DNA from 4 places in the Phreatobacter stygius genome. Region 1 is predicted to be linked to each of the others. Evidence: predicted binding sites of a transcription regulator. Region 1 holds the regulator's gene; each other region holds the start of a gene.
What was found. Region 1 encodes LexA, which represses DNA repair genes until DNA is damaged. Its sites were predicted from a motif close to TGTTCNNNNTGTGTTCNG; they were not measured.

Region 1 (7,232 bases):
CCAGCGTGAACGTGCCGGCCCCGCCGAGCTGCAGATTGCTCGCGGCGATGGCCGTCGTCTGTGTGACGGTGCCATCGGATGTCAGGGCCAGCGTTCCCGTGAGCGACACTGCCTGGTCGACGACGAAAGCCGTGGCGGCCGCATCGATCCGCTGGTTGACGAACGTCATGCCGGCCGCAGGGGTCCCCGAGGTCGCGGCCGTATAGAGGCTGTTGACCGCCGACAGCGAGCCGATCGACGCGTCGGCGCCGACGATGCGCCAGCCATTCTGCAGATTGACGCCGGCGGTCGTGCCGCTGATGCCCATTTTCACCGTTGCGCTGTTCTGCGCGCCGGTTGCGGCATTCGCCGTCATGGAGACGACGGCATTGCCGGATAGCCCGTTGGCCGGCAGCAGAATGTAATAGTAGCCATTGGCCCCGGTCGTCGCAGTTCCGCTCAGGCCGCCGCCGCTCGCCAGCGCGACGCTGACGAAGCCGTTGGCGTCGGAACCGAAACCGGTCGTTCCATCGCTCCGATAGGCGGTGCCCGAGATCGCCTGGACGCCGCTGCCGTAGAAGCTCTTGAGATAGGGATAGAGCCCACCGGCCGCGCCGCCCCAGACGGCCGGATCGAAGCCGAACGCGGCGAGACCGCCGGTCTGGATCTGCGCCGTCGTCAACCCGGCCGCCCCGACCGTTCCGCCATCAACCTGGCCCGCCGCGGCGGTTTGGCCCGTCGTCCCCGTGTCAAAAAACGAAGCCGTGACCGATCCAAGGGACTGCAACCCGATCAACCCGCCGACCGTCGATTGTCCGATCACCGCGCCGGTCGCGAAGGCCTCCGACACCGCACCGGCGTTGGCGCCGACAAGCCCTCCCACATCAGCCACTCCGCGAACGCCGCCTGTGGCATAGCTCTGGCTGATCGTCCCGAACGACATACCGACGAGGCCGCCGACAAAGTCGACGCCCGACGCCGTGCCGGTGGCGAAGGAACGGCTAATCTGGCCGAGCGACCGCCCGACCAGGCCTCCGACAAAGGAAAACTGTGCGGTGCCATTCGCGGTCACCGTGCCTGTGGCGTAGCTGTCGCTGATGCTGCCCTCGCTATAACCGGCAAGGCCGCCAAGCATCGAGGCACCCGCAACCGAACCGCGCGCGGTGGACCTGGCGATCGTGCTCGCGCCGGCGGCGAAGCCGACCAGCCCTCCGACAGAGTCGACTCCCGTCACATTGGCGTAGGAATAGGTGTTCAGCACCGCGCCATTGGCCATGTAACCGATCAGCCCGCCGGTAAAGGCCCCGCCCGCCACAGCGCCGTTGACGATGCCGATGTCGCGGATCGTGCCGCCGTCGACATAGCCGAACAGCCCGACATTATTGCCGGCCACCGACATGCTGAAATTGCGGATCGTGTGGCCGAGACCGGTGAACTTGCCTGAGAAGGCCGTTCCGGCGTCGCGCCCCACCAGCGTCCGGCTGTAAGTGGCGCTGGTCAGATCCAGATTGTAGGCGAGCGCGAAATTGCCGCCGAGGCCGGTGCCATAAGCCGCGATGGCGGCGCCGTCATGGGCATATTGGCCGTCGATCTCGTCAAGCTGGAACCGCGAATAGGCAATGTAATATTTCGCGCCGTTGATCGTGAGGTATTGCCCCGTGATCTGATCGTAGATGGCGCCGAAACCGGGGGGCGGGATGAAGGCGCCGCCGGCAGCATTGTAGAACGACATGCTCGCGCTATTGCCGAAGCTGTAATCGCTGCCCGCGCCGTTCGACATGGACACCGAACCGGCGCCATACGTCGTGACATTGGCGTTGATCGCCAGCGCGCCGCCGGAATAGAGCGCGAGCGCGCTATTGTTCCTGAGGTCGATGGTCGCCGCGACGGTGAGCGGCGCGCCGTTCTGGGTCTTCACGAACAATTGCTGCCCGTTCAGGGTCTGCGCCACGTCGATGGTGAAGCTCGCGCCAGTGGCGAGATAGCCGCGGCCGGTCGTGCCGGCGAGCGCGGCAAGCGCCGTCGGGCTCGTCCCGGCGGCCCCGCTCGCATCGATCGTGCCGACCTGCGACAACAGCGTCGCCGAGGTCTGCGCGGTCAGGATCGAGCCATAGATGTTGAGACCGGTCATCAGGCCGGCCCCGGTCGCGACGGCGAGCGTCGCCGCGTTTTTCGCGCCCGATGTGTTGGCGCTGAGGTCGAGATTGGTGAAGGTGAGGACACGTGCGCCCGATGCCAGCGTCCCGACCGGCAGCAGCGTCGCATAATAGCCGTTGGCACCCGTCGTCACCCGGCCATATTCGATGCCCTCGATGACGGTCGCGACATAACCGTGGTTGTTCGCATAGATGGGTTGCGGGATGCCGGAAACCAGCGGGGTGAGGCCGAGATCCTTGTAGGCGGTGCCGGAGATCATCTCGGCGCCGTTGGGATAGAAGTTTGCCAGATAGGGCATGATGCCGCCGGCCCCGCCGGCAAAACCGGTTCGCGGCCCGCCGGTCAGGAATTGCGCAAGCGAGAGCCCCGGCGCGGCGATGGCGGTCCCTATCCCGACCGCCGCGCCGCGGCCGGTCGTCTCGGTGACGAAGAAGGCGTTGGTGACCGTCGGGCTGGCATTGGAGCCGATCAGGCCGCCGAGCGCGGTCGCGCTGGGGGTGGAGCCGACGGCACCTGTGGCAAAGGCCTGGTTGATCGTGGCTGTGGCGGCGTTGAAACCGACGAGGCCGCCGATGACCTCGCCGCCGATCACCGCGCCCGTCGCATAGACCTGGCTGAGCGCACCCTCGTTCCGGCCGACGAGGCCGCCGATATTGTTGCGGTCCCGCGCAGTGACGCCCGCATTGGAGAACGACTGGCTGATCGTGCCGGCATTGTAGCCGACGAGGCCGCCGGTGTTGAACGTTCCGTCGACCTTGCCATCGGCCCAGGCCCGCGTGATCGTGCCGCGGTTGAGGCCGGCGATGGCGCCCGTGTTTTCCTGCCCGCTGATGGTGACATTGCGCAGGCCGACATTGCTGATGACACCTGTCGTGCCGACATAACCGAACATGCCGACATAATTGGTCGGGATCTGCCGGACATTCAGGTTGTAGATGACATTGCCGAGCCCTTCGAACGTGCCGGTGAAGCCGTTGCCGCCGTTCTGGATGTTCGAATTGCTGTCCATGCCGAGGGCGACCATGCCGAGGCCGCCATTCCAGCTCGCCGTCGGTCCGCCGTCGATCGGCCGGGCCAGCGCGTAGCGGCCGCTCAGGTTGGAATTGATCGCCTGCAGCTCGCTGACGTCATAGATGAGCGTGTAGCTCTGCCCGTTGATCGACAGCGTCTGGCCGGTATGCGGCGTACCGATATAGTTCGTCCCGGCGCCGAAGGCGAAGGACAGCGTGCCGCCCGAGCCGCCCTGGTTGGTGTTGAAGGCAAGGCCGCCCGCGCCGGTGATGAACAGGTTCGCGTTGACCGCGATCGAGTGATAGGCGCTCAGCGTCAAGACCGATCCCGACGACCAGACGAGCGGGGCGGCAACCGTGATGTCACCGGCCTGCGACCCGCCCGAGCCCGTCGAGATGGTGACATTGGATAAGGCCAGCTGGTTCTGCAGCGTCCCGGCATTGATGACGCTGTTGTCGCCGGTGGCGGTGAAGCCGGACTGGTTCGAATCCGGATCGTTGGAGATCGTGACGTTATAGGGGTCGAGCAGCAGCGTGCCGAAGCGACCGTCCGCCGCGCGCAGGTCGGCGCTGCCGGTGAACGACAGCGTCGCCTTGCCGGACACCTCGGCAAAGCCGCCATCACCGCCCTGCCCGCCGCCCTGCGCGGAAATCGTGCCGGCAAAACGCGTCTGCTGGTCCGACCAGATGATCACCCGGCCGCCGTCGCCGCGTGCCGTGGCATCGGCGCGGATCACCGTGGCCGCATCCACCGAGACGGTCTCGGCCCGCTGAAGCGGGCCGCTGCCCTGGTAATCGCCGCCGATTCGAACCCGGCCGCCGCCGGTCGCGCCGGAGGCATCGAGCCGCGCGCCGGAAAGATCGATCGCCCGGCCGGTGACGGTGATCGCCCCGCCGGACTGGTTTGGGCTCGCCACGTTGACACGGCCGGTGACCGACACCCGTCCGCCGGCGCCGCCATCGACCACGACGCTGCCGGCCGGACGTGCGCTCGCCGGCCGGGTGGCCGCCGGCCGTTCGACCGATCGCCGGTCGGCGCCGGTCGATGCGCGGCGCGCCGCCTGGCTCGGCCGGTCCGGCGCCGGGGCGGCGGCAGGGCCGCCAAATCTCACGCCGGAACCGGTTTGCGCCACGCCGCTGGCCTCGATCGAGCCGCCGAGCTGGATCGCCGCACGGGCGACATCCGCGCTGGTCGCCGCGCGCACCTCGACCCGGCCGCCGCTGGCATTGATCCGGCCGACCTGCCGGATCAGGGCCCGGGCACGGTCCGGGTCGTTTGTCGGCACCGAGACCGTCAGGAAGCCGTCGCCCTCGACATCGACCGACACCCGTTCGCCGGAACCGAGGCCAACCCGTCCGCCATGGGCGCTGATCGAACCCTCATTGGTCACGCGCCCGCCGATCAGCACGGCGTCGCCGCCGCCTCGAACGCGAATCCGGCCCTGGTTGGTGACCTCGGCGGAACGGCCATTGCCGGCATAGCGCTGGCGGCCCGCCATGAAGTCGTCATTGGTGGTATCGAGCGTCGAGGCCGTGAAGCCCGCCGTGTCGACCGAGCCGGTCCGCGTGATCTGGATGCCGTTGGGATTGACCAGATAGACCTGCCCGTTCGCCCGGACCTGACCGGCAATCGTCGACGAGGTCGCGCCGGTGACCCGGTTCAATGTCGCCGACGAGCTGTTCGGCTGCTGGAACGACACCGTTCCGCCCTGGCCGACCGAGAACGCGTTCCAGTTGATGACCGCGCGCTGCGACGTCTGGTTGATGGTCAGGGCGCCGGCGCCCGCCGGACCGATCGTTGCCGATCCCGTGGCAACCCTGCCGCCGGTCGGCAAGGTCTGGCCATGCCCCGAACCGCCGGCCAGCGGCATCATGGCAGCGCAGAGGGCTGCAACGGAAACCGAATGGCGCAGCCATTTGCGGCTGTCCGAGACCAGTTCCATCGGCTCTGTCCGGGCAATAGAAAAACCTGCCGGCGGCGCGAGGTCGCGCCCGGTCCCATCAAGCCGCTGGCTCATCGCCGACCGCCTCGCCTCTGTCTTGCGGGCCTTGCGCCCGGATTGACCGAGGACATGACACCGCCGTCCGGCGGTTGTCTTCTCAACCAGCGCACGGGCCAGGGAAAATCTCTCGCGACTTCATTGAGTTGCGCGAACCGGCGCGGACCGTCCGGCCGGCGGTCGAGCGGAACCGGTATCCCAGGGCAAGAGGTCGGATGCCAAAGTCCGCCAGGCGATACTGGTCGCCGGCGATCGGGGCCGCTCCGGGCCGCCAGCACATATCAATCGCGCAGGCCCAATACTTCACGAAATATCAACGCTTGCGGAACACATAAAGAACAGATAGGGACTGTTCATGATCTGTTCGAGCGAGTCGGGCCGGTCAAAATCAGGGGCAAACACCCGATGCTGACACGCAAGCAACACGAACTTCTCCGCTTCATTCAAGAACGGCTGAAGGAAAGCGGCGTGCCACCCTCGTTCGACGAGATGAAAGAGGCGCTGGACCTGAAGTCCAAGTCCGGCATCCATCGCCTGATCACCGCGCTCGAGGAGCGTGGCTTCATCCGCCGCCTGCCGAACCGGGCGCGCGCGCTCGAGGTCATCAAGCAGCCCGAGCAGTCGGCAGGTCCCGGGCGGGCTCGCTTTGCGCCGAGCGTCATCGAAGGCTCGCTTGGCCGGGGACGTCCGGCCGACGACGACGCGGTCATGCCGGTGTCGGTGCCGATCATGGGCCGGATCGCCGCGGGCGTACCGCGCGAGGCGATCGAGAACCGCACCAGCACGATCTCCGTGCCGCCGGAAATGCTGACCCGCGGCGAACATTATGCCCTCGAGGTGCGTGGCGACTCGATGATCGAGGCAGGCATCCTGGAGGGCGACCTGGCGCTGGTCCGCAAGACCGATTCCGCCGAGACCGGCGATATCGTGGTCGCCCTGATCGACGACGAGGAAGCGACCTTGAAGCGGCTGCGCAAGCGCGGCACGTCGATCGCGCTCGAAGCCGCCAATCCGGCCTATGAGACCCGGGTTCTCGGACCGGACCGGGTGCGCATCCAAGGCAAGCTTGTCGGGCTGATCCGGCGTTATTGATCAGCGGTCCGGCTCGAATTCGTCCGGCGCGGGACCTTCCGCAGCCGGCTGCGGTGTGGCGGGGTCCGCTGCTGGCCCCGGCCGCCTGAGCAGCGGCACCGGCGCGCCCGCCGGACGCGGGCGAAACCACGGCCGCTGGCTTGCCGGATCGCGCCCGACCTCGATCCGATAGCCCCCCTCGGCGGCAAACAGCGTGATCGCGCCGGTCCAGGCAAGGCCGCGCAGGTTCAAAACCGTCGCCTTGCAGTCGGCCGGTGGGGGAAAACGCGTGACGACGAGGCGCGCCTCGCGGCAATCATCGGCGAGCGCCTCCGGATCCCGCGCATAAGCGACCCGGCCGCCGCCTTGCAGCGCCATCGCGCAACCGATCGCGTCGCAGATCACGCCGGCGATCAGCGACTGGTCGGAGGCCAGCCGCTGGTCGGCATCGGCCGCCAGCCAGCGTTGCAGCGCGAAACGGTTGGCGCGCGGCGACAGGGCCCGCAAGCGCCCGTCGGTGCCACGTGCCGCGACGGTCAGCCCCTCGGCATCGATCGCCATCAGCGGCCGCTCGCGCAGCGGCGCCACGGTGAGCCCGAGGACCGCCACGGGCACGCCAATGAGCCTGAGCGGCGTCGACAGCATGGCAAGGCAGATCAGCCCGATCGACAGAAGTCCCAGGGCGAGCGGTCCGAAGGTTGGAACCGCGACCTTGCCGCCGGGCCAGGACGCGACCCATTCGGCCACCCTGATGAACAGGTCGATGCTCATCCCGGCCAGCGCCCAGACCGGCCGGTCGAGCCCGAGCGGCCAGAGCAGCAGCGCGATGATCTCCAGCGGCATGGTGAGGAATTCGACGATCGGCGCACCGAGCAGGTTTCCCGGCACGCCATAGAGCTGGATCTGGTTGAAGTGATAGGCCGCATAGGGCGTGGTCGCGAGCGAGGCGACGAACGAGCTCATGGCGAGGCCGGCGACGCCGTTGCTGATCGCCAGCAGGGCGCGCCCGAAACCT
Region 2 (7,232 bases), 760 kb from region 1:
ATTTCTGTGGAAACGGCGGGGGTCTTGGCGGTCAAAATATCGGTCACGGTCATCTCCGGGAATGCGGATCGGTCACTCGGTCGGTCACGAAGAAAGACGTTTCGAAGGGCAGGCATTCGACACGTCGATTGAGAAAATTTTCGTCAGGGTCAGGCCCGGACGGGCAGGGGGGCAGAAGCCGAAGCCCGCCGGTGGGCGGTTTCGGCGAAGAACAGAGCGAAACGCTGCCTGAGTTCGGAAACCCAGGGCGCCTTGAGATCGCCGCAGCCGCCGAGCGCGCAGGGCCAGCCGGTCGGCGCGGCCAGGACGTCGCGTTCGGCGGAGACGCCGCAGAGGTCGAGCCGGTCGGCGTAGCGCAGGCTTTCGTCGCGCATCGGATCGTCCTCGGCGGTCAGCACCAGGGCCGGTGCGAGATCGCCGAGCCGCGACGAGCCGAGCGGCGCGGCATAGGGATGGGCGGCCTTGTCGGCCGAACCGAGATAGCCTTGCCAGCCGTCGGCCCATTTGCAGCCGACCGGTCCGGCATCGGCATCTCGGATCGAGCCGCTGGCCAGGCAAGGGTCGAGCATGGGCGACAGCAGGATCTGGCCGGCGAGCGGCGGCGACTGCTGGTCGCGCGCCATCAAGGCCAGGGCCGAGGCGATGTTGCCACCCGATTCCTCGCCGGCGACGTAAAGCCGCGACGACTTGGCGGCCAGCGCGGCGCGGTTGTCGTAGAGATGGACCAGCGCCCGGTAGCTGGCCTCCAGCGCGTAGGGGAAGGGATTGCCCGGCGCGAGCGGGTAGTCGAGCGACACGACCACCGCGCCGGCTTCGGCCAGCAAGGTCGAAATCACCGCGCCGTCGTCGAGCGTGCCGCCGACGAAGGCGCCGCCATGCAGGTGAAGCACCAGGGGTGCGGCACGCTCCGCCCGGCCGCCGCGGTAGATGCGCACGCGCATCGGATCCGCCGTGCCGTTCAGAATGGTGTCGTTGGTCCTGGTGATGGTCATGTGTGTCGAAAAGCCTCTTCGCCAGCACGTCGGGGTGCCAAAATCCGGCGGGCCGGGATGGCCCCGTCATGCTGCGATGCACACGAGGTAGGAACGCTTGTGCGGCCAATAAATAGGCCTAAAATGACTTCATTATTTCTATTGGTGAATAATAGCTCGAAAATGCCGCTCGCTTCGGCAAGGGCCTTCGCGCGCGCGAGGAGATGAGAATGGATCAGCTGGCGGCCATGCGCGCCTTCGTCCGGGTCGTCGAGACCGGCAATTTCACCCGTGCGGCCGAGGCGCTCGACACGCCCAAGCCGACGATTACCAAACTGGTCCAGTCATTGGAGGGCCATGTCCGCACCAAGCTGCTGAACCGGACCACCCGGCGGGTGACGGTGACGCCAGACGGGGCGGCCTATTACGAGCGGGTGGTGCGGCTGATCGCCGATATCGACGAGCTCGACGCCAGCATGACCATGTCGCAGGCGAGCCTGCAGGGTCGCCTGAGGGTCGATGTCGGCACGGCGGCGGCCTCGCTGATCATCCTGCCGGCGCTGCCGGATTTCCACGCCCGCTATCCGGAGATCCAGATCGATCTCGGCGTCTCCGACCGGCCGGCCGACCTGATCGCCGAGGGCGTCGACTGCGTGGTCCGCGCCGGCACCATCACCGACCAGTCGCTGGTCGCCCGGCGCATCGCCGAGATCCACATGATGAACTGCGCGGCGCCGTCCTATCTCGCGCGTCATGGCGAACCACGCCATCCGCTCGATCTCGAGAAGGACCATCACGTGATCGGCTTCATGCATCTGCGCACCGGCCGCGTCGAGACCTACGACTTCGCGTCCAATGGCGAACAGCACGAGATCAGGGCGCGTTATGTCGTCGCGGTCAATGAAGGCAATGCCTTCATGGCGGCAGCGCTCGCCGGCCTCGGCATTGCCCAGGTGCCGGTGTTCATGGCCTATCCCTATCTGCTGGACGGCCGGTTGAAGCCGGTGCTGACGGAATGGGCGACCGGCGTCTATCCGCTGCACGTGGTCTATCCGCCGAACCGGCATCTGAGCAACAAGCTGCGGGTGTTCGTCGACTGGATCGCCGACCTGTTCGCCAGGGACGGCCTGCTGAAAAAGCGTGGCGCGCCGGAGGGGTGAGGGCCGGCCCTGCCTCAGCGCGGCAGGCGCATGCGGATGAAGCCGCCCTGAGCCAGCAATCCACCGGCGATGATCAGCGCGCCGCCCAGCAGCGAACCGATCGAGGGCCAGGTTGCGAACATCACGGCGTCCATGAGCATGGCCCAGAGCAGGCCGAAGAACTGCCAGGGCGCCAGCCGCGAGGCCTCGCTGCGGCGCAGCGCCGCCGCGATGCTGGCGAGCGCCGTCGTCTGGACGAGCGTGAAGAGGACCACCACGCCGAAGGCCTCCCACCCGATCGTGCGCCAGAACCAGATCATGGTGCCGGAGAGGAGGATGACGCCGACGAGCGCCACCTGCATCGCGGTGTCGACGCTGGAGGCGACAGCCCGCAACCGGCGCACCAGCAGCTGATAGACGGCATAGGCCGTGGCGGCGCCGAGCGACGCCGCGATGCCGAGCGAAGCCGCGCTCGCATCCGGCCTGACGATCAAAAGCATTCCGGCAAAGCCCAGGGCGGCGCCGAGCCCGCGGCCGAGGGAAATCCGCTCGCGCAGGACGAGGCCGCCAAGCGCGGTCAGCAGAAGCGGCGCGGTGAAGCCGAGGGCGGAGGCGGCGGTCACCGGCATCATGCTGTAGGCCAGCACAGCCAGCACGTTCGAGCCGACGAGTGCCGCGGCGGCGGCCCGCTGTTCCCAGGCGCGCTGCGGCCGCCACAGACGGGCCCAGGTCACGCCACTGTCCGGCCAGGGCATGGCGGCGAGGCTGACGGCCAGGACCAGGGCGCAGCGCAGGAACGTCACCTGCAGGGCGGTGAGCCCATGGGTGTTGACCAGGGCCTTCGACAGCGAATAGCCGAAGACATAGAGCAGCCCGGAGAGCAGCACGAAGCCGATGGCGAGCACCGCGGAAGCATCCGGCGGCCGTTCGGTCTTCGCTGTCTCAACCGTCACTCGATCGCTCCACGCGCCCGACGGTACAATGCGCCGCCCGGTGATCCCGGGTACGGGCCGATAGCTGCGACGCCAAGGGAAATCCGCGCGATGACCGGCCAGGCATGGCAGCCGCGCGGCGCGGGCAGTCAAAAAATCACATTGATCTTGTGCGTGAACGCGCGGGACTATGACGGTTTCTGGCGGATCGAGACATTTGCCCGCGGGATGCGGCGGCTCGGGCATTGCAGGCATGGTCCGGCCCGGTGCGCGTCGCTGGCGCTCCGAGACGCGCGGACAGGGGCCGATGTGACGTGATGCCGGCGTTCGGTCAGATGGCGATCGGGTCCCGGCAACTGGAGCGGGGACGCGAGATCTCTTTCGTCGCGAATGGGGCGATGTCTATGAAGCCTTGGATCATCCTCGCCCCGATGGCCGCCTGGCTTGCTTGCCAGGTCGCGACGGAACCCGCACATGCGCAGCCATCGGCGCCTGCCGACAACCGCCCGAAGATCAATACCCTGCGGGAGATCGGCCCGGCGCTGCGCGCCTGCTTCAGCACGCCGCAGGTGACGCGGTCCTACACGGTCACGATCAGAATGAGCTTCAACCGCCGGGGAAGCCTGATCGGCAGGCCTGCCGTGACCTATTCGGCGTTCGAGGCCGGCGGCGACCGGGAACAGGTTGCCGCTGCCATTACCGAGGCTCTCCGCAGATGCACGCCACTGCCTTTCACGGATTCACTGGGAAACGCCGTCGCTGGCCGGATCTTCACATTCGTGTTCAGCCAGGCCGCGCGAACGCGGGCGGCGCGCTTTCGCGCCCCTCCACTCGAGGGCTCTCTTGCGTCAGTCATACCCGCACCGACAGGGTATTCCCGGCACTGCCGCGCGACCGCCGCGAAGCTTCCATCGGGCCTTGCCGTCCGTCAGGCTTGAAGTCGTTCTCGGCCGAACCGGCGTGGTCGAGCTTCCGCCCGATCGCCAATTTTCCGGGAGAACAAAAAAAGAACTTGTTGTTAAGAACAAACCGTGTACGGTCGATTCATCGACGGAATCCCGCCATACCCCTTGCCGCACGAAGGAGCTCAAGCCATGAGTCAGGCCGCACTGCGACTCGTTGAAGGTTCTTCCATGGATAAAACCAAAGCGCTCGACGCCGCCCTGTCCCAGATCGAGCGGGCCTTCGGCAAGGGTTCGATCATGCGGCTCGGCAAGAGCGACAAGTCGATCGAGATCGATACGATTTCGACGGGGTCGCTGGGGCTCGACATCGCGCTCGGCATCGGCGGCCTGCCGCGCGGCCGGGTCATCGAGATCTACGGGCCGGAATCGTCGGGCAAGACGACGCTGGCGCTGCACACCATTGCCGAGGGCCAGAAGCGCGGCGGCACCTGCGCCTTCATCGACGCGGAACATGCGCTCGACCCGGTCTATGCCCGCAAGCTCGGGGTCAATCTCGACGAATTGCTGATCTCCCAGCCGGATACCGGCGAACAGGCGCTGGAGATCTGCGACACGCTGGTGCGCTCGGGTGCGATCGACATCGTGGTGATCGATTCGGTGGCGGCGCTCACCCCGCGCGCCGAGCTCGAAGGCGAGATGGGCGACAACCAGCCGGGCATGCAGGCCCGCCTGATGAGCCAGGCGCTGCGCAAGCTGACCGCCTCGATCTCGAAATCCAACACCATGGTCATCTTCATCAACCAGATCCGCATGAAGATCGGCGTGATGTACGGCTCGCCGGAAGTCACCACCGGCGGCAATGCCCTGAAGTTCTACGCCTCCATGCGCCTCGACATCCGCCGCATCGGCGCGATCAAGGAGCGCGAGGAGGTGGTCGGCAACCAGACCCGCGTCAAGGTGGTGAAGAACAAGCTGGCGCCGCCGTTCAAGCAGGTCGAGTTCGACATCATGTATGGCGAAGGCGTGTCGAAGATGGGCGAGCTGATCGACCTCGGCGTCAAGGCCGGCGTGGTCGAAAAGTCAGGCGCCTGGTTCTCTTATGACAGCCAGCGGCTCGGCCAGGGCCGCGAGAACGCCAAGTCCTTCCTGAAGCAGAACCCCGACATGGCGGGCAAGATCGAAGCGGCGATCCGGCAGAATTCCGGGCTGATCGCCGAGAAGATCTTGGGCGAGGTCGAGCCGGATGCCGACGGCGAAGAGCCGGTGTGACGGCGCGCCGCCATTCGTCTGATCGAGATCAAGGCCGGGTTCATCCCGGCCTTTTTTCATGGCCGCCACGGCCGCTTTGACGACGCATCGGCCGGTCGCGGCGGCGGTTCGGGAGGCCTGCCATGGCGCCGGCAGCGAGCCATGATGAAATCCGGGTTCCCACTGGGCGCGAAAATGCTCTAGAAACACCGGCCAATGCGACATCGGACGGCGCTTCCCGTCCCAACACTCAGTTCGGGCCATGACCGGCGTCAACCAGATCCGCAAGACCTTTCTCGATTTCTTTGCCAAGAACGGCCATGCGGTCGTCGACAGTTCGCCGCTCGTGCCGCGCAACGATCCGACGCTGATGTTCGCCAATTCCGGCATGGTGCAGTTCAAGAACGTCTTCACCGGCGTCGAGAAGCGGCCCTATTCGCGCGCCACCTCGGCGCAGAAATGCGTGCGCGCCGGCGGCAAGCACAATGATCTCGACAATGTCGGCTATACCGCCCGCCATCACACTTTTTTCGAGATGCTCGGCAATTTCTCCTTCGGCGACTATTTCAAGGACCACGCGATCGAACTCGCCTGGAACCTGATCACCAAGGAATTCGAACTGCCGGTCGAGCGCCTGCTGGTCACCGTCTTTTCCGAGGACGACGACGCCTTCCAGCTGTGGAAGAAGATCGCCGGCCTGCCGGATTCGAAGATCATCCGGATCCCGACCTCGGACAATTTCTGGCGCATGGGCGATACCGGCCCGTGCGGCCCGTGTTCGGAAATCTTCTACGACCATGGCGACACGATCTGGGGCGGCCCGCCGGGCTCGGCCGACCAGGACGGCGACCGCTTCATCGAGATCTGGAACCTGGTGTTCATGCAATACGAGGATCAGCCGGGCGGCGAGCGCATCGTGCTGCCCAGGCCCTCGATCGACACCGGCATGGGGCTGGAGCGCATGTCGGCAGTGCTCCAGGGCACCCATGACAATTACGAGATCGACCTGATGCGGGCGCTGATCGGGGCCAGCGCCGTTGCCACCGGCGTCGAGCCGGATGGCGAGCACAAGGTCTCGCACCGGGTCATCGCCGATCACCTCAGGACCTCGTCCTTCCTGGTCGCCGAGGGCGTGCTGCCGTCCAACGAGGGCCGCGGTTATGTCGCGCGCCGGATCATGCGCCGCGCCATGCGCCATGCCTCGCTGCTCGGCGCCAAGGAGCCCTTGCTGCACAAGCTGGTGCCGGTGCTGGTGCGCGAGATGGGCCAGGCCTATCCGGAGCTGGTGCGCGCCGAGAGCCTGATCGCCGAGACGCTCGAGCTCGAGGAGACCCGCTTCCGCAAGACGCTGGAGCGCGGCCTGACCATTCTCGACGACGAATCCAAGGCGCTGGGCGAGGGCGCGGTGTTCTCCGGCGATACCGCCTTCACGCTCTACGACACCTATGGCTTCCCGCTCGACCTGACGCAGGACGCGCTGCGGCCGCGCGGCATCGTGGTCGACACGACGGCCTTCGACGCCGCCATGAAACTGCAGAAGGACAAGGCGCGCGCGGCCTGGGCCGGTTCCGGCGAAACCGCCACCGACACGGTCTGGTTCGGCATCAAGGACAAGACCGGTGCCACCGAGTTCCTCGGTTACGACACCGAGACGGCCGAGGGCCAGGTTCTCGCCGTGCTCAAGGACGGCGCCGAAGTGGCTGAGCTGAAGTCCGGCGAGGCCGGCCTGGTCATTCTCAACCAGACGCCGTTCTACGGCGAATCCGGCGGCCAGCAGGGCGACCGCGGGCTGATGACGGCCGAGGGCCTGCGCGTGCGCGTCACCGACACGCAGAAGAAGCTCGGCGACCTGTTCATCCACGCCGTGATGGTGGAGGAGGGCAGGCTGAAGCCGGGCCAGGCGCTGCAGCTCGAGGTCGACCATGCCCGCCGCGGCGCGATCCGCGCCAATCACTCGGCGACCCATCTCCTGCACGAGGCGCTGCGTCAGGTGCTCGGCGACCATGTCGCGCAGAAGGGCTCGCTGGTGGCGCCCGA
Region 3 (7,232 bases), 1.2 Mb from region 1:
TGCCAATGTCATTCCCTGGCGGCCGCCGGGCAACCGGACGCCGACGCCACAGGAAATCGCCATTTGCGAGCCGTTCATCCGCCGCCAGATCGAATTGAAGGCGCCCGACCTGCTGGTTTGTGTCGGCGGCCCGGCGACCGAGACGCTGATGGGGCTGAAGGGCATCATGAAGGCGCGCGGCCGGTTGCAGCCGTTCAGCCTGGGCGATCGCCAGATCCAGGTGATCGCCACGCTGCACCCGGCCTATCTGCTGCGCAGCCCGATCGCCAAGCGGCAGGCCTGGCGCGACCTTTTGACCATCAAGGCGGTGCTGGGGCTGTAGGACCGGCTTCGGCCGGCCGGTAGCGCAGCCGGACGATGCCGGCGCCGAGCACCTTGGAGCTGACCAGGTCGAGCTGGGTCCTGGCGGCCAGCCCCTGGCCGAGCGAAATGCCGTTGCCGGCCAGCATGGGAATGACGAACAGGTCGAGCTGGTCGATCGCGCCGGCCGCGATGAAGGCGTTCTGCAGCCGGGGGCCGCCGACGACCCAGGCCGGCCGGGACGCCGCGGCCTGCCGCAAGTGCCGGACCAGGGCCGGTACGTCGCGGTTCCACGGCGTCACGCGGGCGGGCGGGTCGGCCGGCGGCGCGGCGCTGACGACGATCACCTCGTGGCGCGGGTAGGGCAGGCCGCCGGGACGGGCCAGGCACCGGTCATAGGTCGCGCGGCCCATGACCAGGGTGCCGACGCCGGCGACGAAACGGGCATGGCCGGGGTCGACGGCCTGGAGCGGCTGAAGCCAGTCGACCTCGCCGTCACCGGCGGCGATGAAGCCGTCGAGGCTGACCGCCATCGAACCGACGATCTGCGGAACGGGCGGGGCGGCCAGCCTGGTCATCGTAACTTCAGGATCCCAAAGGTCATGCGGTGATGGGCCGTCGGGCCGTGCAGGGCGATGGCTTCGCGGTGGATCCGCGTGCCGTAGCCCTTGTGCTGTTCGAAGCGATAGTCGGGATGGGTTGCGCCAACATGGCGCATCAGCCGGTCCCGGTGAACCTTGGCGATGATCGAGGCGGCGGCGATCGAGACCACCAGGGCGTCACCGTCGACGATCGCTTCGCCCGATGTGCCGAGCGGCAGGGCCGGCAGGTCGCGGCCGTCGACCAGCACGTGACGGGCGGCGACGCCAAGCCTCAAGACCGCCTCAGTCATGGCGTGCAGGGTCGCCTTGCGGATGTCGGTGCGGTCGATCCGGGCGGGCGAGGCCGAGGCGATGGCGACCGCCCGGGCGGTCGCCATGACGGCCGCGTAGAGCGCTTCGCGGGCGGCCTCGTCGAGCTGCTTGGAATCGGCGAGGCCCTCCGGAATAGCATCCGGATCGAGAATGACGGCGGCCGCCACGACCGGGCCGGCGAGCGGCCCGCGGCCGGCTTCGTCGACGCCCGCCACCGGCACGAAGCCTTGCGCGATGGCACGTCTCTCGATCGAAAAGGACGGAATCTGGATGGCCATGCGGAGCTCGAAATTGGGGCGGGTTGAAATGCTGGATGAACTGGCCGGCGGCCGGGAACGGCCGGTTCCGCCGCTTGCCTTGATGATTCAGCTTTGCGGCCGAAACCGCGTCCGATCAAGCCGTTGAGCCGGGCAATTCAGAAAATGATTCGGGCTGTTCTGTCCGCGAGAATGTGATTCAACGGCTTCACAGGTCGATTCAAGGTTTGCGGCTGGCGATGCCTCGCGCAGTGTCGGGCGGGCTGCCGGCGGCTGCCGTCCGGCGTGTCAGAACAGGCTGAGCTGCTTGGCGGCGGCGGGTCCTTTTCGCTCGGGAGGTGTGAACAATTCGGTTGCGAGCCGCATGCGCCGCTTGCCGAAACCGAGCCGCTGGGCTGCCACTTCGAAGCGCCGGCCGATCATCCAGGCAAACGGGCCGACGCCCTTCTGCCGGACATGGAAGGTCGGGTCATAGTCCTTGCCGTCTCTGACGTCGCGGATCAGCGAGAGCACATGGCGGGCGGCATCCGGCCGGTTGGCCACCAACCATTCGCGGAACAGGTCGCGGATCTCCAGCGGCAGGCGCAGCAGCACATAACCGGCCTCGCGCGCGCCCATGTGGTAACAGGCGTCCAGGATGCGCTCGATCTCGGCGTCGTTGACCGCCGGGATGATCGGCGCCACCAGCACGGCGGTCGGGATGCCGGCCTCCGACAAGAGCCGGATCGCCTCCAGCCGTTTCGCCGGGGTCGCGGCGCGCGGTTCCATCGAGCGGGCGAGCTTGCGGTCGAGCGTGGTCACCGACAGCGCCACCTTGGCCAGCCCCTTGGCGGCCATGCGGGCGAGGATGTCGATGTCGCGGGTCACCAGATGGCTCTTGGTGACGATGCCGACCGGATGATTGGTGCGCTCCAGCACCTCCAGGATGCGCCGGGTCAGCATCCAGCGCTTCTCGATCGGCTGGTAAGGATCGGTATTGGTGCCCATCGCGATGGTGCGCGGCTGGTAGGCGGGATCGGCCAGTTCCTTTTCCAGAAGCTCCGGCGCATTCGGCTTGACGAACAGCCGGGTCTCGAAGTCGAGGCCCGGCGACAGGCCCATATAGGCGTGGGTCGGCCGGGCGAAACAATAGGTGCAGCCGTGCTCGCAGCCGCGATAAGGATTGATCGAGCGGTCGAAGGAGAGGTCCGGGCTGTCGTTGCGGGTGATGATCCGGCGCGCCTTCTCCTCCTGCACGGTGGTGGCGAGTTCGGGCAGTTCGTCGAGCGTGCCCCAGCCGTCGTCATAGGCCTCGCGCGCCTGTTTTTCGTAACGCCCGGTGGCGTTGGTCAGGGTGCCGCGGCCGCGCCGGCGGTCCTCGCCGATGGCCGGTCCGGAGGCGAGGTCGAGCGCGCGCGCCGTGCGCAGGCCGAACAGGTTCGCCGCGGCCGCCTCCATGCCGCCGGCATTCAGCTTGTCCGCGATGCTGGCGTCGATCCGTGCCGCGCTGCTCGCCGAGGTGCGTCCAGATATGCGTCCCATGACCGCGAGAGGTAGCATTCGTCGGCGGCCAAAACAAGAACAAAAAGGGATCAAATAGGAACATTGTCCTGCCACGGCCGGCCGGTCCACAGAAGGCTCTTGTCAGTCCGGCGATAAGGGCATAAAGATATCTTTATATGTGAGTGACAACTGTGATCAAGCTGCCGAGCACCCTTATCAAAGCCCACCCGTTCGACGACGCCGTGGCCGTGCTCCGGGCGGTCGGCGAGCCGACGCGCCTGCGCCTCCTGGCGCTGGCGGCGGAGGCCGAGCTGACGGTCACCGATATGGTGGATATTCTCGGCCAATCCCAGCCGCGCATCTCGCGCCACCTGAAATTGCTGCTCGAGGCCGGTCTGGTCGAGCGGGTCAAGGAAGGTTCCTGGGCATTTTTCCGGGCGAGCGGCGAGGGCGCCGGCGCGCGCGCCGTCCAGGCCCTGGTGGCGCTGGTCGATCCGGCCGACGCGATCCTGGCCAGCGATCGCGAGCGGCTGGCCGAGGTGCGGGCCAAGCGCTCCGACGAGGCCCAGGCCTTCTTCCGCCGCCACGCCGCCGAATGGGACAAGCTGCGGGCCCTGCATGTCGCCGAGGAGCGCGTCGAGCGCGCGGTGAAGGAAGCGCTCGCCGGCCGGCCGGTCAGGGCGCTCCTCGACCTCGGCACCGGCACCGGGCGCATGCTGGAACTGTTCGCGCCCGAGATCGACCGGGGCCTCGGCATCGACGCCAATCCGGAAATGCTGACGCTGGCGCGCGCGGCCCTCGACCGCGCCGGCATCCGCCATTGTTCGGTCCGGGCCGGCGACATCTATGCCCTGGCGCTGCCGCGTGATGGCTATGACGCCGTCATCATCCACCAGGTGCTGCATTTCCTCGACGACGGTGCGCGCGCCGTGCGCGAGGCGGCCCGCGTGCTCCGCCCGGGCGGCCGGCTGGTGATCGTCGATTTCGCGCCGCATGAGGTCGAATTCCTGCGCGAGGCCCAGGCGCATCGCCGTCTCGGTTTCGCCCGCGACGTGATCGAGGGCTGGATGGGCGCCGCCGGCCTCGAACCGACAGCGTTCCGCAACCTCGCGCCGGATCGTGCCGGCGACGACCAGTTGACCGTTTCCATCTGGGTCGCCCGCGACCCGCGTCTTGTGACCGATGCCCCGGCCTTGCCGGGCGTACCAGCCGTCGAGGTTGTTTGATGTCCACCTCCTCCTACAGGCCCAGCCGTTACGTCTCGCGCTCCAGGCTCAAGGTCTCCTTCGAGTTCTTCCCGCCGAAGAACGACGAGATGGAGGCGACCTTGTGGGAATCGATCGAGCGGCTCGCGCCGCTCGCTCCGTCCTTCGTGTCGGTGACCTATGGCGCCGGCGGCTCGACCCGCGAGCGCACCCATTCGACGGTTCAGCGCATCATCAAGGAGACCGCGCTGAAGCCGGCGGCGCACCTGACCTGCGTCGCCGCCACCAAGGATCAGGTGGACGAGGTGATCCGCGACTATTGGGACGCGGGCGTGCGCCATATCGTGGCCTTGCGCGGCGACCCGGCCGGCGGCCTCGGCACGGCTTACGCGTCCCATCCCGGCGGCTATGAGGGCTCGCCCGAACTGGTCGCCGGCATCCGCGCCATTGGCGATTTCGAGATCTCGGTCTCGGCCTATCCCGAGAAGCACCCGGAAAGCGCCTCGATCGACACCGATATCGAGATGCTGAAGCGCAAGGTCGACGCCGGCGCGACCCGGGCGATCACCCAGTTCTTCTTCGATAACGAGGTCTATCTGCGTTATCTCGACCGGGCGCGCGCCGCCGGCATCGCCATCCCGATCGTGCCGGGCATCGTGCCGGTGCAGAACTTCAAGCAGACCGCCGGTTTTGCCGCACGCACCGGCGCCAGCGTGCCGGACTGGCTCGCCCGCCGCTTCGAGGGGCTGGAGAACGATGTCGCGACGCGCAAGCTGATCGCCGCGGCGGTGGCCGCCGAGCAGGTGCTCGACCTGGTCGACCGCGGCGTCACCGAATTCCATTTCTACACGATGAATCGCGCCGATCTGGTCTATGCGGTCTGCCACCTCCTGGGGCTGCGGCCCGAGGACGAGGCGGCGCGCGCCGCCGCCTGAGCTTCCCGTCGTCCTCCGTGCTTCCAGTGCTTCCAGCCTTCGAGTGCCCGATATGACCCAGTTTCCGCCGCGCCATGCCAACGGACCCGACGTGCTGGCCGCCCTGACCAAGGCGGCCGCCGAACGCATCCTGGTGCTCGACGGCGCCATGGGCACGATGATCCAGCGCTACAAGTTCGACGAGGCGGATTTCCGCGGCGAACGTTTCGCCCATTGGAACCACGACCTGAAGGGCAATAACGACCTTCTGATCCTGACCAAGCCGGATGTGGTGGAAGCCATCCACCTGGAATATTTCGAGGCCGGTTCCGACATCGTCGAGACCAATACCTTCTCGTCGACCTCGATCGCCCAGGCCGATTACGGCATGGAGCACCTGGCCTATGAGCTGAACTACGAGGGCGCCAGGCTGGCCAAGGCGGCGGCCAGGACCGCCGAGAGCCGCGACGGCCGGCGCCGTTTCGTCGCCGGCGCGCTCGGGCCGACCAACCGCACCGCCTCGATCTCGCCCGACGTCAACAATCCGGGTTTCCGGGCGGTCACCTTCGACGGCCTGCGCGACGCCTATGCCGAGCAGACCCGCGGCCTGATCGACGGCGGCGCCGACGCCATCCTGATCGAGACCATCTTCGACACGCTGAACGCCAAGGCGGCGCTGGTGGCGGTCGACGAGGTGTTCGAGGAGAAGGGCATCAAGCTGCCGGTGATGATCTCCGGCACCATTACCGATCTCTCCGGGCGCACGCTGTCGGGCCAGACCACGGATGCCTTCTGGTATTCGCTGCGCCATGCCAGGCCGTTCTCGATCGGGCTGAACTGCGCGCTCGGCGCCAAGGAGATGCGCGCCCATATCCATGCCCTGTCGAAGGTCGCGGATACGCTGGTTTGCGCCTATCCCAATGCCGGCCTGCCCAATGAATTCGGCCTCTATGACGAGAGCCCGGAGGCGATGGCCGATCTGGTCGGTGAGTTCGCCACCTCGGGTTTCGTCAATATCGTCGGCGGCTGCTGCGGCTCGACACCCGACCATATCGCGGCGATCGCCAAGGCGGTGCAGGGCGTCAAGACCCGCGCCGTGCCGGTCATCGAGCCGCGGCTCCGGCTCTCCGGCCTCGAGCCCTTCGTGCTGACCCCGGAAATCCCCTTCGTCAATATCGGCGAGCGCACCAACGTCACCGGCTCGGCCCGGTTCCGCAAGCTGATCACCGCGGGCGACTACAACGCGGCACTGGCGGTCGCCCTCGACCAGGTGCAGAGCGGCGCCCAGATCATCGACGTCAACATGGACGAAGGCCTGCTCGATTCCGAGAAGGCGATGATCGACTTCCTCAATCTGATCGCCTCCGAACCCGACATCGCCAAGGTGCCGGTCATGGTCGATTCCTCCAAGTTCGCGGTGATCGAGCAGGGCCTGAAGCGGCTGCAGGGCAAGGGCATCGTCAATTCGATCTCGCTCAAGGAAGGCCGCGAGAAATTCATCGCGGATGCCAGGACCGTGCTGCGCTACGGCGCGGCGGTGGTGGTCATGGCCTTCGACGAGCAGGGCCAGGCCGATACGTTCAAGCGCAAGACCGAGATCTGCAAACGCGCCTACGACATCCTGGTCGACGAGGTCGGCTTCCCGCCGGAAGACATCATCTTCGATCCCAATGTCTTCGCGATCGCCACCGGCATCGAGGAGCACGACAATTACGGCAACGATTTCATCGAAGCCACCGAGTGGATCCGCAAGAACCTGCCGCATGCCCATATCTCGGGCGGCGTGTCCAACCTGTCCTTCTCGTTCCGCGGCAACGAGCCGGTGCGCGAGGCCATGCACTCGGTGTTCCTCTACCACGCGATCAAGCGCGGCATGGACATGGGCATCGTCAATGCCGGCCAGATGCAGGTCTATGAGAACCTCGACGCCGAGCTGCGCGACGCCTGCGAGGATGTCGTCCTCAACCGCAGCAAGGACGCGACCGAGCGCATGCTCGGCATCGCCGAGAAGTTCCGCGGCCACGGCAAGGAGGCGCGGGTGGTCGACCTCGCCTGGCGCGACAAGCCGGTCGGCGAGCGGCTGACCCACGCGCTGGTCAACGGCATCACCGAGTTCATCGAACAGGACACCGAAGAGGCGCGCCAGCAGGCGGCCCGGCC
Region 4 (7,232 bases), 3.2 Mb from region 1:
AGGGTTATGTCTTCGTGCCCGGCGGGGCGTGACCATGGTGGAGCCCGCCGATATCAGCCGGACCGGGGACCAGCGACGCGAGATCGGCCGGCTGTTCGATGACGCGGTGATCGCGCCGCATGGCCGGCTCGACCCGTCCGCGCTTGCCCGGCTGTTCGACGCCATGCCGGCGCGGGTGACCGCGATCGATGCCGACAGGCGTTACGTCTATGCCAACAAGGCCGCGCTCGATCTGTTCAATTTCAAGATCGAGGAGATTGCCGGCCAGACCATGCACGACCTGCTGGGCGAGGCTTTCGCCATGCAGGCCGAGCCGCTTTTCGCCGATCTCACGCAAGGACGGGCCCGGAGCTGGAGCGACTGGATCGTCTATGGCGACGGCCAGCGCCGTTATGTCGAACAGACCTATTCGCCCTGCATGGGCGCGGATGGCCAACCGATCGGCTATCTCGCCTTCCTCAGGGACATCACCGACCTGAAGCTGCGCGAAGAAGGGCTGGAAGCCCGCGTCGCTGCCCTCGACGCGCAGGAAACGATCAGCAGCGCCATCATCGCGACCTCGATCGATCCGATCGTGGTGGTCGACGAGGCCGGCCTGGTGCTCGATTTCAATCCGGCGGCGGTCGCCGTCTTCGGCTATGCGCGGGCAACCGCGATCGGCCGGCCCTTTTCGGACCTGATCGTGCCGTCGGCACCAGCTGGAAGCGGCACGACGGGCATGGCGCGCTATACCGAGATCTGGTCGGGCGCGGGCGCCGATCAGCGGGCGCAGGTCGAGGCCGTCACGGCCAAGGGCCGGGTCTTTCCGGTCGAAATGACCGTTTCGGAGATCCGCCTGGCCGAGCGGCGGGTGTTCACCGCCCATATTCGCGACCTCACCCTGACGCGCCAGTCCGAAATGCAGTTCGCCATGCAGCGCGAACGCCTGCACCAGGCCGAAAAACTCTCCGCCATGGGCTCGCTGCTCGCCGGCGTCGCCCATGAATTGAACAATCCGCTGGCGATCCTGGTGGCGCAGTCGACGCTGCTGGTCGAAACCTCGCCGAGCCCGGAGTCGAAGCGCCGGGCCGAGCGGATCCATGCCGCGGCCGAGCGGGCCGGTCGTATCGTCAAGAGCTTCCTGGCAATGGCGCGCCAGCGTCCCGAGAAGCGCGAGCCGGCGAAACTCAATCAACTGACCGAGGCAACGGTCGAAATGCTCGGCTACGGCCTCCGGTCGCACGGCATCGAAGCCATCCCGGCCTTCGACGGCAATCTGCCCGATATCCTCGCCGATCACGATTTCCTCAGTCAGGTGATCGCCAATCTGATCATCAATGCCCAACAGGCGCTGGCCGACCAGGCGGGTCCGCGCCGGATCTTTCTGGCGACCCGCCAGGACGGGGGCCAGGTGCTGCTCGAGGTCGCCGACAACGGCCCGGGTGTACCGCCGGACCTGGCGCAACGGATCTTCGAGCCCTATTTCACCACCAAGCCGGCGGGTGTCGGAACCGGCATCGGCCTGTCGATCTGCAAGACGGTGGTCGAGGCCCACGGCGGCACGATCTCGCTCGGCATGCGCGACGGCGGCGGTGCGCGGTTCACCATTGCGCTGCCGACCGCGGGCGCCGAGGCCTGGGCGGAGGCTCACGCCACGCCGGAGGCGATCGGTGGCTTCTCCATCCTGGTGATCGATGACGAGACCGATGTCCGCGACAGCCTCGCGGAAATGCTCGAGCTGCTCGGGCACAGGGTGCTGCCGGCGAAAACCGCCGCGGAGGCGCTGGACGGCCTGGCGGCGTCGGCCGCCAATCTGGCCTTTGTCGATCTCCGGATGCCCGGCATGGACGGGCTCAGTTTCCGCGATGCCCTGGTTGCGCGCTATCCGGAGCTCGCCCGGCGTGTCGTGATCATGACCGGAGATGCCGTGGAAGGGCCGGGAACCATCCAGCGCCATGCCGGGACCGGCGAGATCCCGATGCTCGAAAAGCCGTTCAGCATTGCCGATGTCCGGCGGGTGCTCGCGACCATGGAATGACGACGGCCGGCGCCTTCGGCAGGCTTTGACGAGTTGAGGGATCACCAGCTTCGGCCGGTCCCTTGCGCAGAGTCTTGCCGGCACCCCGATCGACGCGGGTCCCAGGTCCGCCAAGTGTCGCCAAGCATTCACTCGACGTCATGACTCGCGATCTCCGTATTTCGAATCACTTTTTGACATGATTGATTCATCTGGTAGGCATCAGCACTCCAGCACACCATATCTCGCCGTGAACGAAACATGACTCATCACGAGTCACCGATTCGGACCTGATTCGTTCCAGACTCGTTCTTCTCTCGATCCTGTCCGCAGGCGGTACCGAAATGTCACTCATTTCGCTCGCCCGCGTGCTACAACCAAGCGCCGCCGGGGTCACTCGTGCGGCGTCTTTCGAGCACTGCATGACGTTATCTTTGCCGCCATTGCCCCCTGCCCTGCGCGGGCGCGGGGTCACCGCCGTCCTGGGGCCCACCAACACGGGCAAGACCACGCTCGCCATTGAGCGCATGATCGCCCATCCGTCGGGTCTGATCGGGCTGCCGCTGCGCCTGCTCGCCCGCGAAGTCTATGGCAAGCTCGTGGCGCGCGTCGGCGAGAGCCAGGTCGCGCTCATCACCGGCGAAGAGAAGATCAAGCCGCAAGGCGCGCGCTTCTGGGTCTCGACCGTCGAAGCCATGCCGCTCGACCTCGACGTGTCGTTCCTGGCCATTGACGAGATCCAGATCGCTTCCGATCTCGACCGCGGCCATGTCTTTACCGACCGGTTGCTGAACCGCCGCGGTCGCGACGAGACCATGCTGCTGGGCGCCGCGACCATGCGCGGGCTGATCGAGAAGCTGATCCCGGGCGCCAACATCGTGACCCGGCCGCGCTTCTCCAACCTCACCTTCGCCGGCGAGAAGAAGATCACACGCCTGCCGCGGCGTTCGGCCATCGTCGCCTTCTCGGCCGACGAGGTCTATGCCATCGCCGAACTGATCCGCCGCCAGCGCGGCGGCGCGGCGGTGGTGCTCGGCGCGCTGTCGCCGCGCACCCGCAACGCCCAGGTCGAAATGTACCAGTCGGGCGATGTCGATTACCTCATCGCCACCGACGCCATTGGCATGGGCCTCAACCTGGATGTCGAGCATGTCGCCTTCGCGGCCGACCGCAAATTCGACGGCTACCAGTTCCGCCGGCTGAACCCGGTCGAATTCGCCCAGGTCGCCGGACGCGCCGGGCGATCCAGCCGTGACGGCACGTTCGGGACCACGGGGCGCTGCCCGCCGTTCGAGCCCGAGCTGGTCCAGGCGCTCGAGGCCCATTCCTTCGACGGCGTCAAAGTGCTGCAATGGCGCAACACCGAGCTCAATTTCTCATCGGTCGAGACCTTGCGCGCGAGCCTCGACGTGGTGCCGACGGAGCCGGGATTGACCCGTTCTCCGATCGCCGAGGACCAGCGCGTGCTCGAGTTGGCGCTGCGTGACGACGACGTGCGCGACCGCGCCAAAGGCAGGGCGGCGGTGTCGAAATTGTGGGACGCCTGCCTGATGCCGGACTATCGCAAGATATCGCTGGCGAGCCATGCGGACCTCGTAACCACCATTTTTGGCTTCCTCACGGGCCGATCCGGGCGGATTCCGTCGGATTGGATCGCCGCCCAGGTCGCCTTCGCTGATCGGATCGATGGCGACATCGATACCTTGTCGAATCGCATCGCCCATATCCGCACCTGGACCTTTGCCGCCAACCGCCCGGACTGGGTCGACGACCCCGTTCACTGGGAAGCGGAGACGCGACGGGTGGAAGACAAATTGTCGGATGCACTGCACGAACGCTTGACGCAGCGCTTCGTCGACCGCAGGACGAGCGTGCTCATGCGGCGCCTAAGGGAAAACACAATGCTTGAGGCCGAGATTACCAGGACCGGAGACGTCACTGTCGAAGGTCAACATGTCGGGCGGCTGGACGGTTTCCGCTTCACGCCGGATCCGTCGGCCGGCGACGGCGAGGCCGGCAAGGCATTGCGGGCCGCTGCGTCCAAGGCCTTGGGCGGCGAGATCGACGCGCGTGCCGAGAAGCTCAACGGCTCAGGCGACGAGGCCTTCATCCTGTCGAACGACGGCACCATTCGCTGGCACGGCGAAGCCGTCGCCAAGCTGGTCGGCGGCGACAAGGTCCTGTCGCCGCGCGTCCGCATCCTGGCCGACGAACATCTGACGGGAACGCCGCGCGACCAGGTGCAGGCGCGGCTCGATCTGTGGGTCCACGCGCAGATCGAGAAATTGCTCGGCCCGGTCACCGCGCTCGAGCGCTCCGAAGAATTGCAGGGCCTTGCCCGCGGCGTCGCCTTCCAGCTCGCCGAGGCGCTCGGGGTCATCGAGCGGGCCAAGATCTCGGAAGACGTCAAGCAGCTCGACCAGGAGGCGCGCGCCGCGTTGCGCAAGCTCGGCGTCCGTTTCGGCGCCTATCACATCTATCTGCCGGCAACCTTGAAGCCGGCGCCGCGCGGGCTGGCGCTGCAGCTCTATATGCTGAAGGCGGACAAGCTGGAGGCCAAGGGCCTGACCGAATTGCCGGCGCTGGCCGCGTCCGGCCGGACCTCGATCGCGGTCGATCCGGAGATCGACAAGGATCTCTACCGTTTCGTCGGCTTCCGCGCGCTTGGGCCGCGCGCCGTGCGTGTCGATATCCTGGAGCGCCTGGCCGATCTGATCCGTCCGGCGCTGGCTTGGCGGCCCGGCACGGCGACGCCGGAGCCGGCGGGGCATTTCCCGGGCGGCGGCTTCACTGCGACTGTCGGCATGACCTCGCTGGTCGGTTGCTCGGGGGAAGATTTCGCCTCGATCCTGAAGGGTCTCGGCTACCGGTCGGACAAGCGTCCGGCGCCGACGCCGAAGCTCGAGGTGGTTCCGGCTGCCGCCACGCCGGCGGATACGCCGGTCGCCACGCCGGTCGAAGCTCCGGCCGAGGCCGATCCCGTCGCCACCGAGACTTTCGCATCGGTCGAGACCGCAGGGTCCGAAGCGGCGGATGCGCCGGCCGTCGAGGGTGTGGCCGAGACAGATCCGGTCGCCGCCGAGCCGATCGCGCCGACTGAGCCGGAAGCGGTTGCCGTGCCGGAGCAGGCGGAGCCGCCCGCGGAAGAACCAGCCGTCGAAACCGTGACCGAAATGGCCGCCGAGGCGGTGTCGGGTGCGGCGGAAACCGTCGAGACGGCAACTACCGAGCCGGACGTGGTCACCGAAACCACGACGATCGAGACGGAAGGCTCTGAGGCGACGACCGCGGCGGCTGCCACCGAGACGGCCATGGTCGAACCGGCAGCGGTGGATGCCAAGCCGGCGGAACCGGCCATGGTCGAGGTCTGGCGTCCGGGCGGCCGCATCGACGGCGAGCGGCCGGCACGCCGGGATTTTCGCCGGGGTGGCGAACGCGGCGGCGACAAGCCGGGCGAGCAAGGCCAGCGTCGCGACTTCCGGCCGCGCCAGGGCCAGCAGCGCAACGGCCAGCCACGGGATGGGCAGGCACGGGATGGCCAGGCACCTGGCGGCCAGCCGCGTGATGGTCAGCCCGCCCCGGAGAAGCGTGACGGTGGCCAGAGCCGCCGGCCGTTCCCGCAGCGCGACGGGGCGACCGAGGGTGAGCAGCGCGCCGGCGGCCGTCCGCCGCGGCGCGATTTCTCGAAGTTCAAGGACTTCCGCGGCAAAGGTGGCGATGGTGAGCGTCGTGACCGGCCGCAGCGCGACGACCGGCCGGACCTTCGCGCCTTGCGCGCCGAGCAGGCGCCGCGCAAGGAGCGTGAACCCGATCCGAATTCGCCTTTCGCCAAGCTCCTGGCGTTGAAAGAGGCGATGCAGAAGAAGACCTGATCGAAGGCTCCGCGTTTGAGCGACACGGACAAGCTGCGCATCGACAAATGGTTGTGGTTCGCCCGCGTCGTGAAGACGCGGGCTGCGGCTTCCGCGCTCTGCGAAGACGGTTCGGTGCGGCTGAACGGCGTGCGGGTCGACCAGGCCCACAAGGCGGTCCGGATCGGCGACGTCCTGACCATTGGGCTTCACAGCCAGGTCAAAGTCTTGAAGGTTGTTGCGCTGGCCGAGCGCCGGGGTCCTTACAGCGAGGCGCAGCATATCTACGAAGACCAGTCGCCCGCGCCGCCGCCCAGGGCCGAGTTGCCGTCACCGGTGGCCGAGCGTGACAGCGGTTCCGGCCGGCCGACCAAGGCCGAACGCCGGGCCATGGATCGGCTGAAAGACGGGGATGATTGATCGCGAGATCACTCTGGCCTTCGATGCGGCCTGCCGCTAATGTTCGGAATAACGAACGAAACGACTGACTTTCAAAACGCTCGCTGAAACCATTTCATGGCTCGTGCCGCGCCGCGCCCTCCCGAAGACGACATGGCTCGCCGCCAGGCGGATGAGCCGGCGGGCCTGCGCGCCCGGTTCGGGCCCGACGAGCCCCTGGTGCTCGATGCCGGCGTTGCGCTCAGCCCGTTCCAGATCGCCTACCAGACCTATGGCAGGCTGAATGCCGAAAAATCCAACGCCGTGCTGGTCTGCCACGCCCTGACCGGCGATCAGCACGTGGCGAGCGACAACCCGGTCACCGGCAAGCCCGGCTGGTGGGAGATCATGATCGGTCCCGGCAAGCCGATCGACACCGACCGCTATTTCGTCATTTGCTCGAACGTGCTCGGCGGCTGCATGGGCACCACCGGCCCGGCCTCGGCCGACCCGGCGACCGGCGAGGCCTATGGCCTGACCTTGCCGCTGATCACCATCCCCGACATGGTCCGTGCCCAGGCCATGCTGGTGAAGCGGCTCGGCATCGACACCCTGTTCTGCGTGCTCGGCGGCTCGATGGGCGGCATGCAGGTGCTGCAATGGGCGGCCGAATACAAGGACATGGTGTTCTCGGCCCTGCCGATCGCCACCTCGGCGAAACATTCGGCGCAGAACATCGCGTTTCACGAGGTTGGCCGGCAAGCCATCATGGCCGATCCGCAATGGCGCGGCGGGCGCTATCTGGTCGAGGGCGCCAGGCCTTCGGCGGGTCTGGCTGTGGCCCGCATGGCCGCCCACATCACCTATCTCTCCGACATGGCGCTGCACCGGAAGTTCGGCCGCCGGTTCCAGGACCGGGACGCACCGACCTTCTCCTTCGACGCGGATTTTCAGGTCGAAAGCTATCTGCGCTACCAGGGCGAGGCTTTCGTCGAGCGCTTCGACGC

Region 2: recA (recombinase RecA) is a predicted target of LexA. The motif match lies at 4,038-4,055, and genes of this name have one in related genera.
Region 3: E8M01_RS02835 (PA0069 family radical SAM protein) is a predicted target of LexA. The motif match lies at 3,028-3,045, and genes of this name have one in related genera.
Region 4: E8M01_RS12085 (helicase-related protein) is a predicted target of LexA. The motif match lies at 2,293-2,310, and genes of this name have one in related genera.

Annotation. Positions count from the first base shown of each region.
Region 1 is NZ_CP039690.1:6,740,097-6,747,328, forward strand. It holds gene E8M01_RS31840 (MBG domain-containing protein) at 1-5,089, opposite strand, end outside; gene lexA (transcriptional repressor LexA) at 5,552-6,238, shown strand; gene E8M01_RS31850 (ComEC/Rec2 family competence protein) at 6,239-7,232, opposite strand, start outside.
Region 2 is NZ_CP039690.1:148,643-155,874, reverse strand. It holds gene E8M01_RS00760 (alpha/beta hydrolase) at 150-992, opposite strand; gene E8M01_RS00755 (LysR family transcriptional regulator) at 1,202-2,131, shown strand; gene E8M01_RS00750 (DMT family transporter) at 2,146-3,063, opposite strand; gene E8M01_RS00745 (hypothetical protein) at 3,360-3,980, shown strand; gene recA (recombinase RecA) at 4,137-5,216, shown strand; gene alaS (alanine--tRNA ligase) at 5,458-7,232, shown strand, end outside.
Region 3 is NZ_CP039690.1:597,954-605,185, reverse strand. It holds gene E8M01_RS02850 (uracil-DNA glycosylase) at 1-322, shown strand, start outside; gene E8M01_RS02845 (dihydrofolate reductase family protein) at 300-878, opposite strand; gene E8M01_RS02840 (ribonuclease HII) at 875-1,492, opposite strand; gene E8M01_RS02835 (PA0069 family radical SAM protein) at 1,760-2,992, opposite strand; gene E8M01_RS02830 (ArsR/SmtB family transcription factor) at 3,136-4,179, shown strand; gene metF (methylenetetrahydrofolate reductase [NAD(P)H]) at 4,179-5,093, shown strand; gene metH (methionine synthase) at 5,146-7,232, shown strand, end outside.
Region 4 is NZ_CP039690.1:2,630,382-2,637,613, reverse strand. It holds gene E8M01_RS12095 (response regulator) at 1-32, shown strand, start outside; gene E8M01_RS12090 (hybrid sensor histidine kinase/response regulator) at 35-2,017, shown strand; gene E8M01_RS12085 (helicase-related protein) at 2,419-5,868, shown strand; gene E8M01_RS12080 (RNA-binding S4 domain-containing protein) at 5,884-6,267, shown strand; gene metX (homoserine O-acetyltransferase MetX) at 6,400-7,232, shown strand, end outside.